Regions from separate parts of the Psychrobacillus sp. FSL H8-0484 genome, predicted to be linked through region 2. Evidence: a T-box and tRNA genes for the amino acid it is inferred to sense, from the RefSeq annotation. Region 2 holds a T-box; the other holds one or more tRNA genes.

Region 1 (7,057 bases), 570 kb from region 2:
GAGAGATGGCAAAAATTCTTACAGTTGCTTACAATCTAGATACTAGAGGCTCTCATGAAATGAAAGATGTATCTAGCAAATATGATAAATATGTAACAGCTTTGTCTGTAGCTTATATAACATCAGGTTTTGAAGATCGCACATTCAGAGAAAATCAATCATTAACTCGTGCTCATTATGCTGCTTTTATGTACAGAGCTCAATATTTCAAAACAACAGAAGTGACATTAGATGATTTGAAAACTATGACAGATGCTGAAATTTTAGCTCTTGGCAATAACCAATTAGGTCGGTTAATTTTACCATACAGAAAAGCATTCTATGGAAAAGTAACATTACCAGAAGGACAAAATGATGCATCAGTATTGACTGAGCAGCTGAAGAAGCAATACAATGCTAAATTAGTTGAAATGAATACAAATTACAATATATCATACCCTATGAATTTAAGTGACACAGCAAATTTAAATCATAAATTTAATGGTCTATCAGGCAATGTACTTCAATTATCTCCATTAGATACTATTAATCTTATAAATGAAGCTTATACAACAGGAAAAGTAATGACTTTCGATAAAACAAGCAATTCAAGAAAATTCGTAATGTACTTTAATTATTTAGAAAGCCGTCTTTATATAGCTGTTAATTCAAATTAATGAATTTAATTTTAATGTAAAGGAGGTGAAATATTGAAAAAAATATTTTTTGTATTATTTCTGACATATTTATGGTTTAGCACTTCTATCTTTGTCTATTTTCCAATAACAGCAAATGCTGCATTGCCATCAGGTCCTTACACAATAAAAGATATCGTAGCTCATGATAGTAATCAACATCCTTCTACATTAGCAGAACTAAAAACATATCTATATTCAGGAGGAAAAATACCAGGCCGTACTGGATGGAGTGCATATGAATTAACATGCAAACCAAAAAGTTACGGTACAGGAAATTACTAGGAAAAAGGTATAGAAGTAAATACTTCAGATAGTGGAATGGATAAACACTACTCTGTTTCTGAATATCGTTCTGAAATTGTTGCGGCTTATGGTCAAGACATGTATGACGCGGCACTGGCAAGCGGTTTGACTTTACAATATCAAATAGGATCTAAAACAGAAGACCCAATGTTTTACTCTACTATGTGCATGGACTTGACCTAAGTTTAGTAGTTGAAGTTCATGAAGACATTCAAAAAGTAGTAGATGAATTAGATGAAAATTCGCTTTCATGCAATAGTTTCTTATTCCACTAACGAGTGCTTTAGTTAAAGATCGTGGGGTTGCTTATGCAGCTCTTTTTTCTTATTAAACTAACGCAGCAGTTTAGTTTAAGATGGTTATTTAAGAATGAGAAATGTAAGGGGTGTTTTTATTGAAAAGGCATACCAAGACTGGAAAAATCTTATTTTATTTAGGAGTATGGCTAATGGCAGCTGGATTTGCTTTTAATCAGACATTTGGAATTGCGGATACTCCTGAACCATATGCAACATTTTCTATACCCTTAATTGTTATCGGAATTATATTAGGGGTGGTATCAAACTTTTATAAGAAAAGTAAAGAGAGTAATTAGTGATTTCGAAGGCTTTTCTTATTGTGCTAACGGGTGCTTTAGTTAAAGATCATGGGTTGCTTAGGCAGTCCTTTTTTCTTATTGAACTAACGCAGCAGTTCAGTTGAACAAGGAAGTTTGTTAAAATTGTGATATATGTATGAGAGGATTAAACTCATGTCGATACAACTGGTTTACAGGGAAAGGGGAAACAAATACATGTCGATTTACCATAAAGTAATTGGAAAAGGATATCCCATAGTTATGTTGCATGGTTGGACACTTGACCATCAAGTGATGTTACATGCAATGGAACCGTTATTCGAGAAACGAAGCGGTTGGAAGAGAATATACATAGACTTACCAGGTATGGGGCATTCCGAGTCACAACCATCTATTCAGAACTCTGATGATATTTTAGAAGCTATATTACGTCTTTTGGACGAGATTATCCCTGGTCAACCGTTTATTATTTGTGGTAATTCATATGGAGGGTACATTGCCAGAGGTATAGTCCGTTCACGGCAGGACACAGTTCGTGGATTACTGCTGATGGCACCATTGACTATACCCGAATTAGATGAAAGGGTAGTACCACAGCAGACCGTTCTAAAAAGAGACAGCAACTTGATATCACATTTGTCTCCAGATGAAGTTGATGTATTTTGCTCCATGGGGGTAGTGCAAGGTCAAACTGAATGGGAGAGGTTTCGAAATGAAATTTTACTTCCTTCTAAACAAACAAATTATGAATTCTTAAACCACATTCGTCAAAATGGATATGGCTTTACCTTCGATATTTCATCTAAACTTGAGTATCCCACGCTAATTATCACAGGGCGTCAGGACAATGTAGTCGGATACCACGATGCGTGGCGACTAATTGAAGATTACCCAAGGGCAACTTTTGCAGTGCTTGATATGGCTGGTCACAACCTACAAATCGAACAAACCGATGTATTTAACGCATTAGTTCATAACTGGTTAAACAGACTTGAGTCGGAGAATTTTCGAACCAGTATCTACTGAAATAAAGTTAATCTTGGAATGTACTATTATCAATAGGTTAACAATGTTAATCTATGTTAACATTCCGAGATTTTTAGAATGAACAGTATGAAACTATTATAGGAGAGTCCTAAAATGAAAAAGAAAATGAACTATTTAATCTTACTTTTAACAACCATCTTTATGGTTGGTTGTACCAACTTAGAAGATGCATCCATTACAGATGTAGAAACAGATCCACAAGAAGTAACCACAGTTGAAACAAATAAAAATAGTGAAAAAGAAGAAACTATCACTACGGTTGTTGATGAACCAGTAGTAAAGGAAACACCAACCCAACCAAATAATGAACTGGCCAAACGGCGAGAAAATATCCTAAATGGGACGTATTCAGCTCTGATAATCGCCGTCCAATTGTAGAATGACTAATCGACTTTAATCCGAATTCTTCTAAAAACTTTGGTTTAGAACAAAGTAATAATAATCGACGTACTAACATATCATTCAAAGGATCTATACGTTTTTTTTCCATTGCGGAAGCTACTTAGCTTTGGACGCTGATATCCTAAAAATAATACATAATATTCAGAAAGATGTTGACATTCAGAAATAAGTAATGATATCCTATAGTAGTTAGATATTCAAATTAGAAATGGAGGTACGGAAAATGACTACATTTAGAACTTTAAAAAATAATCGTATAGTGATTTCGTGCCCAACCGCTAATTATTTTTTTGTAAATAATTAATACGGACGGCATGTTATGCCGTTCTTTTTCTATGAGCACACGCTTATGTAAAGAAGCGTGTGCTCTTTTGTGTGCATTTTTAGAAACTTTGGTGTTTTCACGCATTGCGTGTTGCATATATAAACAAAATAACAAGAAAAGGAGTGCTGGTGATGATGATCATAAAACAGCGAAGAAAGTTATTAAAAAAGGAATCTCTCGAAAGTGGATAGCACCGGTTGGGGAAAGATAAACCCCAGTTGACTAAAATGATGCTATTGGTTTAATCGGAAAAATAATAAATGAAGGAGGAAAAAAAATGATGATACCAAAAAAGAGTGGTAAGCAGATTAATAAATTTGTAGGTAAAAATAAATTGGAGTCGCCAACACACTATTTAGGTGAAAAGTGGCTAACAGGAATGGTGCTAGCCACACCTTAACAATATAATTGGACTTCTCCTTAAGGAGAAAAATAATGTTTACGATTAACGATATAGAATATACAAAGCAACGGATGGCTGACTTGGAAAAGGAAGCAAGACAATATAAATTAGGACATAACTACCTATCTAGAAAAAAGAAAATCCAAAAATCTTTTTTGAAAAGAGTCTTGAGTTATTTTACACGCGTAAATTTAAAATAACCTTCAGAATTGGTAACGATAAGTTGATATAAAGTGAACCTTTAATCAGTGGGGGTATTACTGCCAGTTAATGCGGGATAAAGAATCCCATTGAATTCGCTACGGCGCTAGGGATGCACCTCGCCATAAGACGCTGGTCTGATGACTTTGGCTACCCCTGTTAAGGCTCCTGCACTTAGTTCGTTTAGATATTCATTAGTTCGATTTATATAGATAGTAGTCAATTACCTATTCATAACTAAGAATAGATCTCTAGCGCGTGTGAGTACGCACTAGAGATCTTTTTGATTAGAAATATCGATAATTAAGTGAGAGGTACCCGCGTTCTAACACGATTATTATTGGAATTGGAGATATCCCCTTGAGTCTTTCGAGATTATGTTGTTCTCAGATATGCATTGTGAAATGTTACACATAAACTAAAGCCGCAGTTTAGTTCAACAAGAAAGCATGGAGAAATTCATAAAAATAATCGAGGTGATTTCATGAAATATACTTGTCCTTGCTGTGGATATAAAATATTAGAACAAGAACCAACTTATACAGATGCAATTTGCAAAATATGTTTTTGGCAGGATGACGGTGTTCAATTTCAAGACCCTGATTACGAAGGTGGGGCAAATGAAATTTCATTAAGGCAAGCACAAAAGAACTTCATTAAATTTGGGGCATGTGAAGAATATTGTATTAAATTAGTACGAAAGCTAAATAAGGAAGATATAAAAGACTCTAATTGGAAACCACTTGATTAGTGATTTCTTATTAAGCAAACGAGTGCTTTAGTTAAAGCAAGTGGCTGCCTGTATGGGTATTTTACGGGGTAGAGGGAAGGCGTACACCTTTCGCCTTAAACGAATAAAACCCCGCACACGCTAACGCTATTAAACGTTGACGTGACGGGGTTTTGAATACCGATATGGTCTCGACAAGTCTCGAACTTGCGACCCCCACCTTGTCGAGGTGGTGCTCTCCCAACTGAGCTACAAGACCGTTATATGTATATAAAAAATATATATACCAAATGTTGCTAATCTAAATAGTAGCACAAAATAAGGTGGTCGTACATACCTAATTTAGAAAGCATTATATAGTTTAGTCATTTAAGGTAAATAACCTCTGGATTACAGGCATTAGCTGGCTTTTTTTCTTGTAAATTAAAAGCTCTGTTAAATTAAACAAAGTTTCTATGGGAAAAATGAATTAAATTGCGAGGAATGATTATGTCGTTTTTCCATTGAGAAAGTACATATCTTTATTGATTTTTCTAAAGCTGCATATGATATAGCATTAGTTATTCGTTTCTTAAAGTATATAAAAAGATGCTAGATGCTTATTACAATGGGGGTAAATTGCAAAGAATTCTAGAAGAAATCGTAATTTTGATAGAGACTGTATGAATAAAATATAAAGTTCTCCATTTTGTTTGTTATTTATTTTTATGTTTTAGAAAAATCGATTTGAGGGAAACTAAAATAAGAAGGGGATTGTGATAGAGATTTTTACATTCCTTCATTAATTGTCCTGAAATTTTAGCAGAAGAGAGGTACTATAAAAATGAGTTTAACCCCTAAACAAAGAATTGAGTTACATGGCTTTAATAACCTTACAAAGACATTAAGTTTCAATATGTATGATATTTGTTTTACAAGAACGAAAGAAGAACGTGAGAAATATATTGAGTACATTGATGAGCAATATAATGCAGATCGATTGACAAAAATATTAACTAAAGTATCTGAGATTATTGAGGCAAATATTTTAAACATTGCTAAGCAAGATTATGAACCGCAGGGAGCAAGCGTGACAATCTTGGTTTCCGAAGGACCTGTCGATGATTCTTCCGTGGATTCTTTTAAAGAATCACCAGGACCTCTACCTGAAACCGTAGTGGGACATTTAGATAAAAGTCATATAACCGTTCATACTTATCCTGAATATCACCCGGATGAAGGAATTAGTACATTTCGAGCAGATATTGATATTTCCACATGTGGAGAAATTTCTCCATTGAAAGCGTTGAATTATTTAATTCATTCATTTGAGACAGACGTTATGGTTATGGATTATCGTGTACGGGGCTTTACTAGAGATGTAAGGGGTCATAAATTATTTATCGATCATGATATAAACTCTATTCAAAACTATATACCGGTAGGTTTACAAGAAAATTTTCAAATGATTGATGTAAACGTATACCAAGAAAATATATTTCATACAAAATGCAAGCTAAAGAAATTTGATTTAAATAATTACTTATTTGGTTATACAGAAGACGAGTTAACTGAGGATGAGAAGATATTAATCACGAAGAAGTTAAAAACAGAAATGGATGAGATTTTTTATGCTAAAAACATGGCAAGAACAGAATAAAATTTATATGTAACTAATGCATCCATAAGATCAAAAGTCAAAGTGTCTATCAAATTCATCGTTGATTTGGTAGACATTTTTTTTGTCTAAAAGAAGTGTAGTCAAGTAACAAGGAAATGTAAATTTATTTACAAATAAATATAACAATTAGGAACTCAAATATTCCCTTTACGTCTTGGTAATATACGGAATATTTTAAGCATGTTAGGGGGATGATTTTTGTTTAAATATATTATACAACTCATTATTGGATCGGTTGTATTATGTACTGCAACATTTATCGCTTGGTATGAAGGCAGTGCCATTATGAATCATCCATGGGAATGGAAGTATTCAACACCATTTACTAAATTATTACATATGGACATTATGGATGGTCGTGATATTAGCCAGCTAGATTATTTTGTTTATGCCGCTAAATTCCAACCATTATTTCCAACAATTATGATGGTCAGCGGAATCTACATTCTATGTGTAATTGGTTATTATCTATTGAAATGTAATTATGATTGGACTATAGGTTATTTTGGATTGATCGGGTGTATATTGCTAGTGGTAAGTGGTCTCGTTTATAATTCACCAACAAATGGTGGAAGAATTTTTTTCTGGCTCACCTCAGTATGTGGCTTTATATTTATGGCCGTTGCAGGTATGGGTTGGATAAGAAATGCTCAACAAAAGGAGACTATTAACACATAAAAGATGTACCTATGCCTGTAGGTTTATTTTGAAGAAAGGCAACCAGGCCGTTTC
Region 2 (7,057 bases):
GCGGGTGCGGATATTATTGCGCCTTCCAATATGATGGACGGCTTTGTTGCTGCTATTCGTCACGGTTTAGATGAGGCAGGTTTTGCAGATGTGCCAATTATGTCTTATGCAGTAAAATATGCCTCAGCCTATTACGGACCTTTCCGTGAAGCTGCAGACGGAGCACCGAAATTTGGCGACCGTAAAACATATCAAATGGATTACTCTAATCGTATGGAAGCAATACGTGAAGCAACATCTGATATCGAAGAAGGAGCCGATTTCTTAATTGTGAAACCAGCACTTTCTTACTTAGACATTATTCGTGATGTGAAAAATAACTTTGCAACTCCAATCGTTGCGTATAATGTAAGTGGAGAATATGCAATGGTGAAAGCTGCTGCTATCAATGGTTGGATTAACGAAAAAGAAATTGTTTTAGAAACGTTAACAGGAATGAAACGTGCAGGAGCAGATATTATTTTAACGTATCATGCTAAAGACGTAGCGCGTTGGTTGGAGGAGAAATAATGACCAAATCATATGAATTATCCAAGCAGGCATTTGCAGAAGCGAAAGAGCTAATGCCAGGTGGCGTAAATAGTCCAGTCCGTGCATTTAAATCCGTAGATATGGACCCTATTTTCATGGAGAGTGGAAAAGGAGCAATTTTAACAGATATAGATGGCAATGAATACATCGATTATGTATTATCATGGGGACCTCTAATTTTAGGTCATACAGAGCCAAATGTAGTGAAAGCGATCCAACAAGTGGCTGAAACAGGCACTAGCTTTGGAGCCTCTACATTAATTGAAAATAAACTTGCCAAACTTGTGATGGAACGCGTCCCATCCATTGAAATGGTACGTATGGTTTCATCAGGCACAGAAGCAACAATGAGCGCACTTCGTTTAGCGCGTGGGTTTACAGGAAGAAACAAAATTTTAAAATTTGAAGGCTGCTACCATGGTCATGGAGATAGCTTACTAATTAAAGCGGGTTCGGGTGTGGCTACACTAGGCTTACCAGATAGTCCAGGTGTTCCTGAATCCATTGCGAAAAACACGATTGCAGTACCTTTTAATGATTTAGAGAGCGTTCGTTACGTATTCGAAAACTTTGGGGACGATTTAGCAGCAGTAATCGTTGAACCAGTTGCAGGAAATATGGGTGTTGTTCCTCCAGTAGAAGGGTTCTTAGAAGGTCTACGCGAACTAACAGAGCAAAATGGAACAGTATTAATTTTTGATGAAGTGATGACTGGCTTCCGTGTTGGATATAATTGTGCACAAGGCTATTTCGGTATTACTCCTGACTTAACATGTCTAGGGAAAGTAATCGGTGGAGGGTTACCAGTTGGTGCTTTCGGTGGGAAACGCGAAATCATGGAAATGATTGCGCCAAGTGGCTCTGTCTATCAGGCTGGAACACTTTCTGGTAATCCACTTGCCATGACTGCAGGATATGAAACATTAACGCGTTTAAACGAAGGATCATATGAGTATTTCATTAAACTTGGTGACTTACTGGAAAAAGGTTTCCGTGAAGCAGCAACGAAATATGATATACCACATACCGTGAATCGCGCAGGATCAATGATTGGTTTCTTCTTTACCAATGAGGACGTAATCTGCTACGATCAGGCGAAAAACTCGGATTTAGATTTATTTGCGAAATATTTCCGTTTGATGGCGGAGGAAGGTATTTATTTACCACCTTCCCAGTTTGAAGGAATGTTCTTATCTAGTGCCCACACAGAGGAGCATATTGAAAAGACTGTTCAAGCTTTCCATACAGTGTTTGAAAAATTATCAGCTAAATAATTTGTAAAAAGCCTTGCATATATTGCGAGGCTTTTTCATATTTTCCAATGTGTTTACATAAGTTGTCCTATATGAAGGAGGATGACAAATGGAAGTGAAAAATTGGGAAGTAAAAGAGCAATTTCGTTTTCCCCAAAGTTTTGGGATACCAAAAGAAATTAAAACGGTGAAAGTAACTCCACAATATGAGCAAAGTGAAGTAGAAGACGCGATTCAAATTGGTGGTATCTATCATATTACTTGTTACGTTAGGTTTGAAGAGGGAGAACATGCCCATCATGGGACAGGTGATTTTACTCAAATTGAGGATCTAGATGTGCAAGGAGAGCTTGGATATTTTGAATATGCAGTACCAATGAGCGTAGATATAAGTAAACAAAAAATCCAAGCAGGTAGCACACCTAGCTTAAGCGTCCAAAATGTCAATTCAAAAACGACAGGCCATGAAGGTATTGAAATATCTTGGATAGTAAACTGTGAATACGAAACGTCAAAAGAACAAATAGTAAAAGCTGACGTACAAGAAGCAGTAGCACAGGAAGAACAGGAAGAACAGGTAGCTCAGGTAGCACAAAAAGAAACAAAAGAATTGAACGCACAGGTACAAGAAGAAAGCGAGAATCTAGAGGAATCGGAGCTTCAATTTATTTTAAATTTAGATGATGGATATTCAAAGCTTACTTTCCCATCAAATTATGTCTTTGTAAAACAAAAAGCAGAAGAAGAGTAGAAAGATAAGTAAAAGAATATCCCAAGTAGTAGGAATAATTAATACACGTATGGTTTGGAAACCACAAATAGGAATAATTATCCCTTTACAATAAAAACGTGTTCTACGAAGCCACTCAGGTAGTAAATACGGGTTATATCTAGGCCCTTTTCTCATGATAATATCCTCCTTTCGCAAGACTGGACTTGACGGCATATAATAGTATTCGATACAATATAAACAACTATATATAGATGCTATGAATGGGAAGAGTAAAATGAACTGGTTTTCAAAAGAAAGGAAACAATTTGCTGAAATGTTTCTGTGAACCACCATTTGAAGGTAGCCCACGAGCAGTATTTGTGAACTAATAGTAGCAAATACCGGTTTGAAGCCGTTATCGAATTGAGAGCGTGATGCGTACTTTTGCATCTGCGAATAAAGGTGGTACCGCGAACAAACTCCTTCGTCCTTTAAGACGAATGGAGTTTTTTTATATTCTTTTTTAGGAGGAACAGAAAATGACAAATGAAACAACGATGCCAACGAAGTATGATCCACAGTCAATTGAAAAAGGTCGCTACGAGTGGTGGCTAGAAGGGAAATACTTCGAAGCACATCCAGAAAGCGATAAGAAGCCTTATACAATCGTAATACCGCCCCCGAATGTAACAGGAAAATTACATTTAGGGCACGCATGGGATACAACTCTGCAAGATATTATTATTCGTATGAAGCGTATGCAAGGATACGACGCATTATGGCTACCTGGTATGGACCATGCAGGTATTGCGACACAAGCAAAAGTAGAAGAAAAGCTACGTTCGGAAAATATTTCTCGCTATGATTTAGGACGTGAAAAATTTGTCGAAGAAACATGGAAATGGAAAGAAGAGTATGCAGGTCATATTCGTGCACAATGGTCAAAACTAGGTTTAGGCTTAGACTACTCTCGAGAACGCTTTACATTAGACGAAGGTCTTTCAAACGCAGTAAAAGAAGTATTCGTGAAGCTGTACAATAAAGGGCTGATTTACCGTGGTGAATATATTATTAACTGGGATCCTGCAACAAAAACTGCACTCTCTGATATCGAAGTAATTCATAAAGATGTACAGGGTGCATTCTATCATATGCATTACCCACTTGCAGATGGTACTGGTTCAATCGACGTTGCGACTACTCGCCCTGAAACAATGCTAGGTGATACTGCGGTTGCAGTTCATCCAGAAGATGACCGTTACAAACATTTAATCGGTAAAACAGTAAAGCTCCCTATCGTTGGTCGTGAAATTCCAATCGTTGGGGATGACTACGTAGATATGGAATTTGGTAGTGGAGCAGTAAAAATTACACCTGCACATGACCCTAACGACTTTGAAATCGGAAATCGTCATAATTTAGAACGTATTTTAGTTATGAATGAAGACGGTACAATGAATAAAAACGCAGCAATTTATGATGGAATGGACCGTTTTGCTTGCCGTAAACAAATCGTAAAAGATTTACAAGACGCTGGTGTTTTATTCAAAATCGAAGAACATATGCATTCAGTAGGACATTCAGAGCGCAGTGGAGCAGTTGTAGAACCATATTTATCAACGCAATGGTTTGTTAAAATGCAACCACTAGCTGAAGAAGCAATCAAATTACAACAAACAGAAGAAAAAGTAAACTTCGTACCAGATCGCTTTGAGAAAACATACTTACGCTGGATGGAAAACCTTCATGATTGGTGTATCTCTAGACAATTATGGTGGGGACATCGAATTCCTGCTTGGTATCATAAAGAAACAGGAGAAATATATGTTGGACACGAAGCTCCAGCAGATGCTGAAAATTGGAAACAAGAAGATGATGTTTTAGATACTTGGTTCTCTTCTGCACTTTGGCCGTTCTCGACATTAGGTTGGCCTAATACAGAAAACGAAGAGTTTAAAAAGTATTATCCAACGAATACACTTGTTACCGGTTATGATATTATATTCTTCTGGGTTTCTCGTATGATTTTCCAAGGGATAGAATTTACAGAAACTCGTCCATTTGAAGATGTATTAATTCATGGACTTGTTCGTGCAGAAGATGGAAGCAAAATGTCGAAATCACTTGGTAATGGTATTGATCCAATGGAAGTAATCGAGCAATACGGTGCCGATTCACTTCGATATTTCTTAAGTACAGGTTCATCTCCAGGGCAAGATTTACGTTATTCTACAGAAAAAGTAGAAGCAGTTTGGAACTTTGCTAATAAGATATGGAATGCTTCTCGATTTGCATTAATGAATATGGACGGCTTGAAATTTGAAGAGATTAATTTGGATGGGAAAAAATCCGTTGCAGATGCTTGGATATTAACTCGTTTGAACGAAACAATTGAACAAGTAACAAGACTTTCAGAGAAGTATGAGTTTGGTGAAGTAGGTCGTGCCCTGTATAACTTCATCTGGGATGATTTATGTGACTGGTACATCGAAATGGCGAAACTACCACTAAATGGGGAAGATGAAGAAGCGAAGAAAATGACACGTTCTGTTCTAGCTTATGTACTAGATAACACGATGCGCTTATTGCATCCATTCATGCCATTCATCACAGAAGAAATTTGGCAAAACCTTCCACATGAAGGAGAGTCCATAACAGTAGCTGCATGGCCAACTGTAAACGAAGCTCTTTCGAATAAAGAAGAAGCTGCTAGCATGAAGCTACTTGCTGAAATTATCCGTTCTGTACGTAATATCCGATCAGAAGTACAAACACCAATGAGTAAAAAAGTGCCATTGTACATTTCAGCTAAAGATGCAGAAACTCTTGCAGTATTAGAAGCAAATGCAAAATATCTAGAGCGTTTCTGTAACCCAGAACCACTTGTAATTGGTCAAAATATTGAAGCACCAGGTCAATGTATGTCGACCGTAGTAACAGGAGCAGAATTATTCCTTCCTTTACAAGGACTAATTGATATCGATGCAGAAAAAGCACGTTTAGAAAAAGAATTAGAAAAATGGGCAAAAGAAGTGAAGCTAGTTCAAGGGAAATTGTCCAATGAACGCTTCGTTTCCAAAGCGCCTGAAGCAGTTGTTGCAGAAGAACGTGCGAAAGAACAAGATTATCTAGAAAAACACGCAACTGTGTTAAAACGATTAGAAGAACTGAAAAACCTGTAAGTAGAGCTTTAAGAACTAAGCTTGTATGCCATTGTTTCCGGAGTGCTTTGGACGGACTTTGGCTACATGATTACCGTGGGATAATTTCGAATGGAGGGTCGTGACTTGAGTCACGACCCTCCATTCTTTTTTCGGTAATCTTGCTCGTTTAGTTAGAAAAAACATTAACGAAAAAAGAGTGCAGCCTCATTTAGATGGAGGCGCACTCTTTTTTCGTTAATTGATTATGGATATACTCCATGATAGGTATAGCAATGTCTTTTTGCGTTGTATGGAAATAAGATCTAGCACCAACTGGATCTTCTATTTCATTGAATAGCCAGCCACCGTTCGGTAATAAGAGAAAGTCGATTCCAATATAGTCACTTTTTAATGCTTTTGCTATTTTTTCTACATCAGCTAGTTGCTGAGAGTCCAACATATATTTTTCGACGGTTCCACCGAGTGTGAAATTCGATTTAAAGCTATTCTCAGCGCCAATTCTTTTCACGGCACCTATAACTTGCGTACCGAGCATAAATACGCGTACATCAGTAGCATTTGTTTCTATATATGTTTGGGCAATAATCGTTTGAGAATTATATTGTTTTATAAAAGCCTCTGCATCTTCTTTCATATGAAAAAGCTCTACCTGCATTCCACCATGGCCATCCGTTGTTTTTAAAACGACAGGATACTCGGAAATCTCTGAGATGCTTTGTATTTTCTTAGTTGGTACAGTAGCTATGCCAAGAAGCTGAACGAGCTGCATTGCTTTCCATTTATCATTGGCAATCACATTCACTTCTGCGCGATTGAACATGGGAATATTTCGTTGTTCTAATTGCTTTGAAAGCTTTGGGTTTCTAGCTCTAAAAAATATAAACTCAGCCTCTGGAATAGTAGACTGCTGATCATCTACAACAGAAAGTGTATGACCAAGATTTTCTGCAGCTATTATTAAACGGTCTATGAAACTACTATTTCGTTCTATTTCTTTTGGTTCGTAGATTAGTAAGCCGTTCATATTGCAGCGATCCTTACTTTAGACAGAATGTAACTAATCATCGCATCTCCTACGTTAATGCCTGTTACATTATATATATTACGAATATGGGCAACGCCGTTTACTTCACAAACAAGTGGTTCTTCATTTTCACCAAACAATAAATCGACTCCTGCAAATTCTGCATTTAATGCTTGAGCGGCTTGAATAGCAACTTCTTTTTGTCTTTCGGTAAGGATAATCTGAGATGCAGTACCTCCATTTGTAATATTGGCACGGAAATCAGTTTCAGAGTGGCGATGCATGCAAGCAACTACTTGTCCACCGACAACATTCACACGAATATCACGGCCTCTGCTCGAAGCTATAAATTCTTGAAATACGTATTCAATTC

What was found. The T-box of region 2 lies ahead of MHH81_RS13680 (valine--tRNA ligase). A T-box ahead of a tRNA ligase gene usually reads a tRNA of that ligase, here a tRNA-Val.
Region 1: it has a tRNA-Val gene. The T-box ahead of MHH81_RS13680 (valine--tRNA ligase) is inferred to sense a tRNA for this amino acid. The anticodon was not compared.

What each region holds. Positions count from the first base shown of each region.
Region 1 covers NZ_JBBOSZ010000001.1:2,238,216-2,245,272, reverse strand. Annotated here, with positions in the region: gene MHH81_RS10890 (S-layer homology domain-containing protein) at 1-656, shown strand, start outside; gene MHH81_RS10885 (hypothetical protein) at 690-959, shown strand; gene MHH81_RS10880 (hypothetical protein) at 996-1,163, shown strand; gene MHH81_RS10875 (hypothetical protein) at 1,375-1,575, shown strand; gene MHH81_RS10870 (alpha/beta fold hydrolase) at 1,774-2,583, shown strand; gene MHH81_RS10865 (hypothetical protein) at 2,698-2,982, shown strand; gene MHH81_RS10860 (hypothetical protein) at 3,609-3,731, shown strand; gene MHH81_RS10855 (hypothetical protein) at 3,767-3,934, shown strand; gene MHH81_RS10850 (CPCC family cysteine-rich protein) at 4,420-4,686, shown strand; tRNA gene MHH81_RS10845 (tRNA-Val) at 4,852-4,924, opposite strand; gene speD (adenosylmethionine decarboxylase) at 5,489-6,304, shown strand; gene MHH81_RS10835 (YjdJ family protein) at 6,524-7,003, shown strand.
Region 2 covers NZ_JBBOSZ010000001.1:2,804,194-2,811,250, reverse strand. Annotated here, with positions in the region: gene hemB (porphobilinogen synthase) at 1-510, shown strand, start outside; gene hemL (glutamate-1-semialdehyde 2,1-aminomutase) at 510-1,805, shown strand; gene MHH81_RS13685 (hypothetical protein) at 1,894-2,535, shown strand; T-box leader at 2,765-2,991, shown strand; gene MHH81_RS13680 (valine--tRNA ligase) at 3,036-5,678, shown strand; gene MHH81_RS13675 (ATP-grasp domain-containing protein) at 5,869-6,684, opposite strand; gene MHH81_RS13670 (ATP-grasp domain-containing protein) at 6,681-7,057, opposite strand, start outside.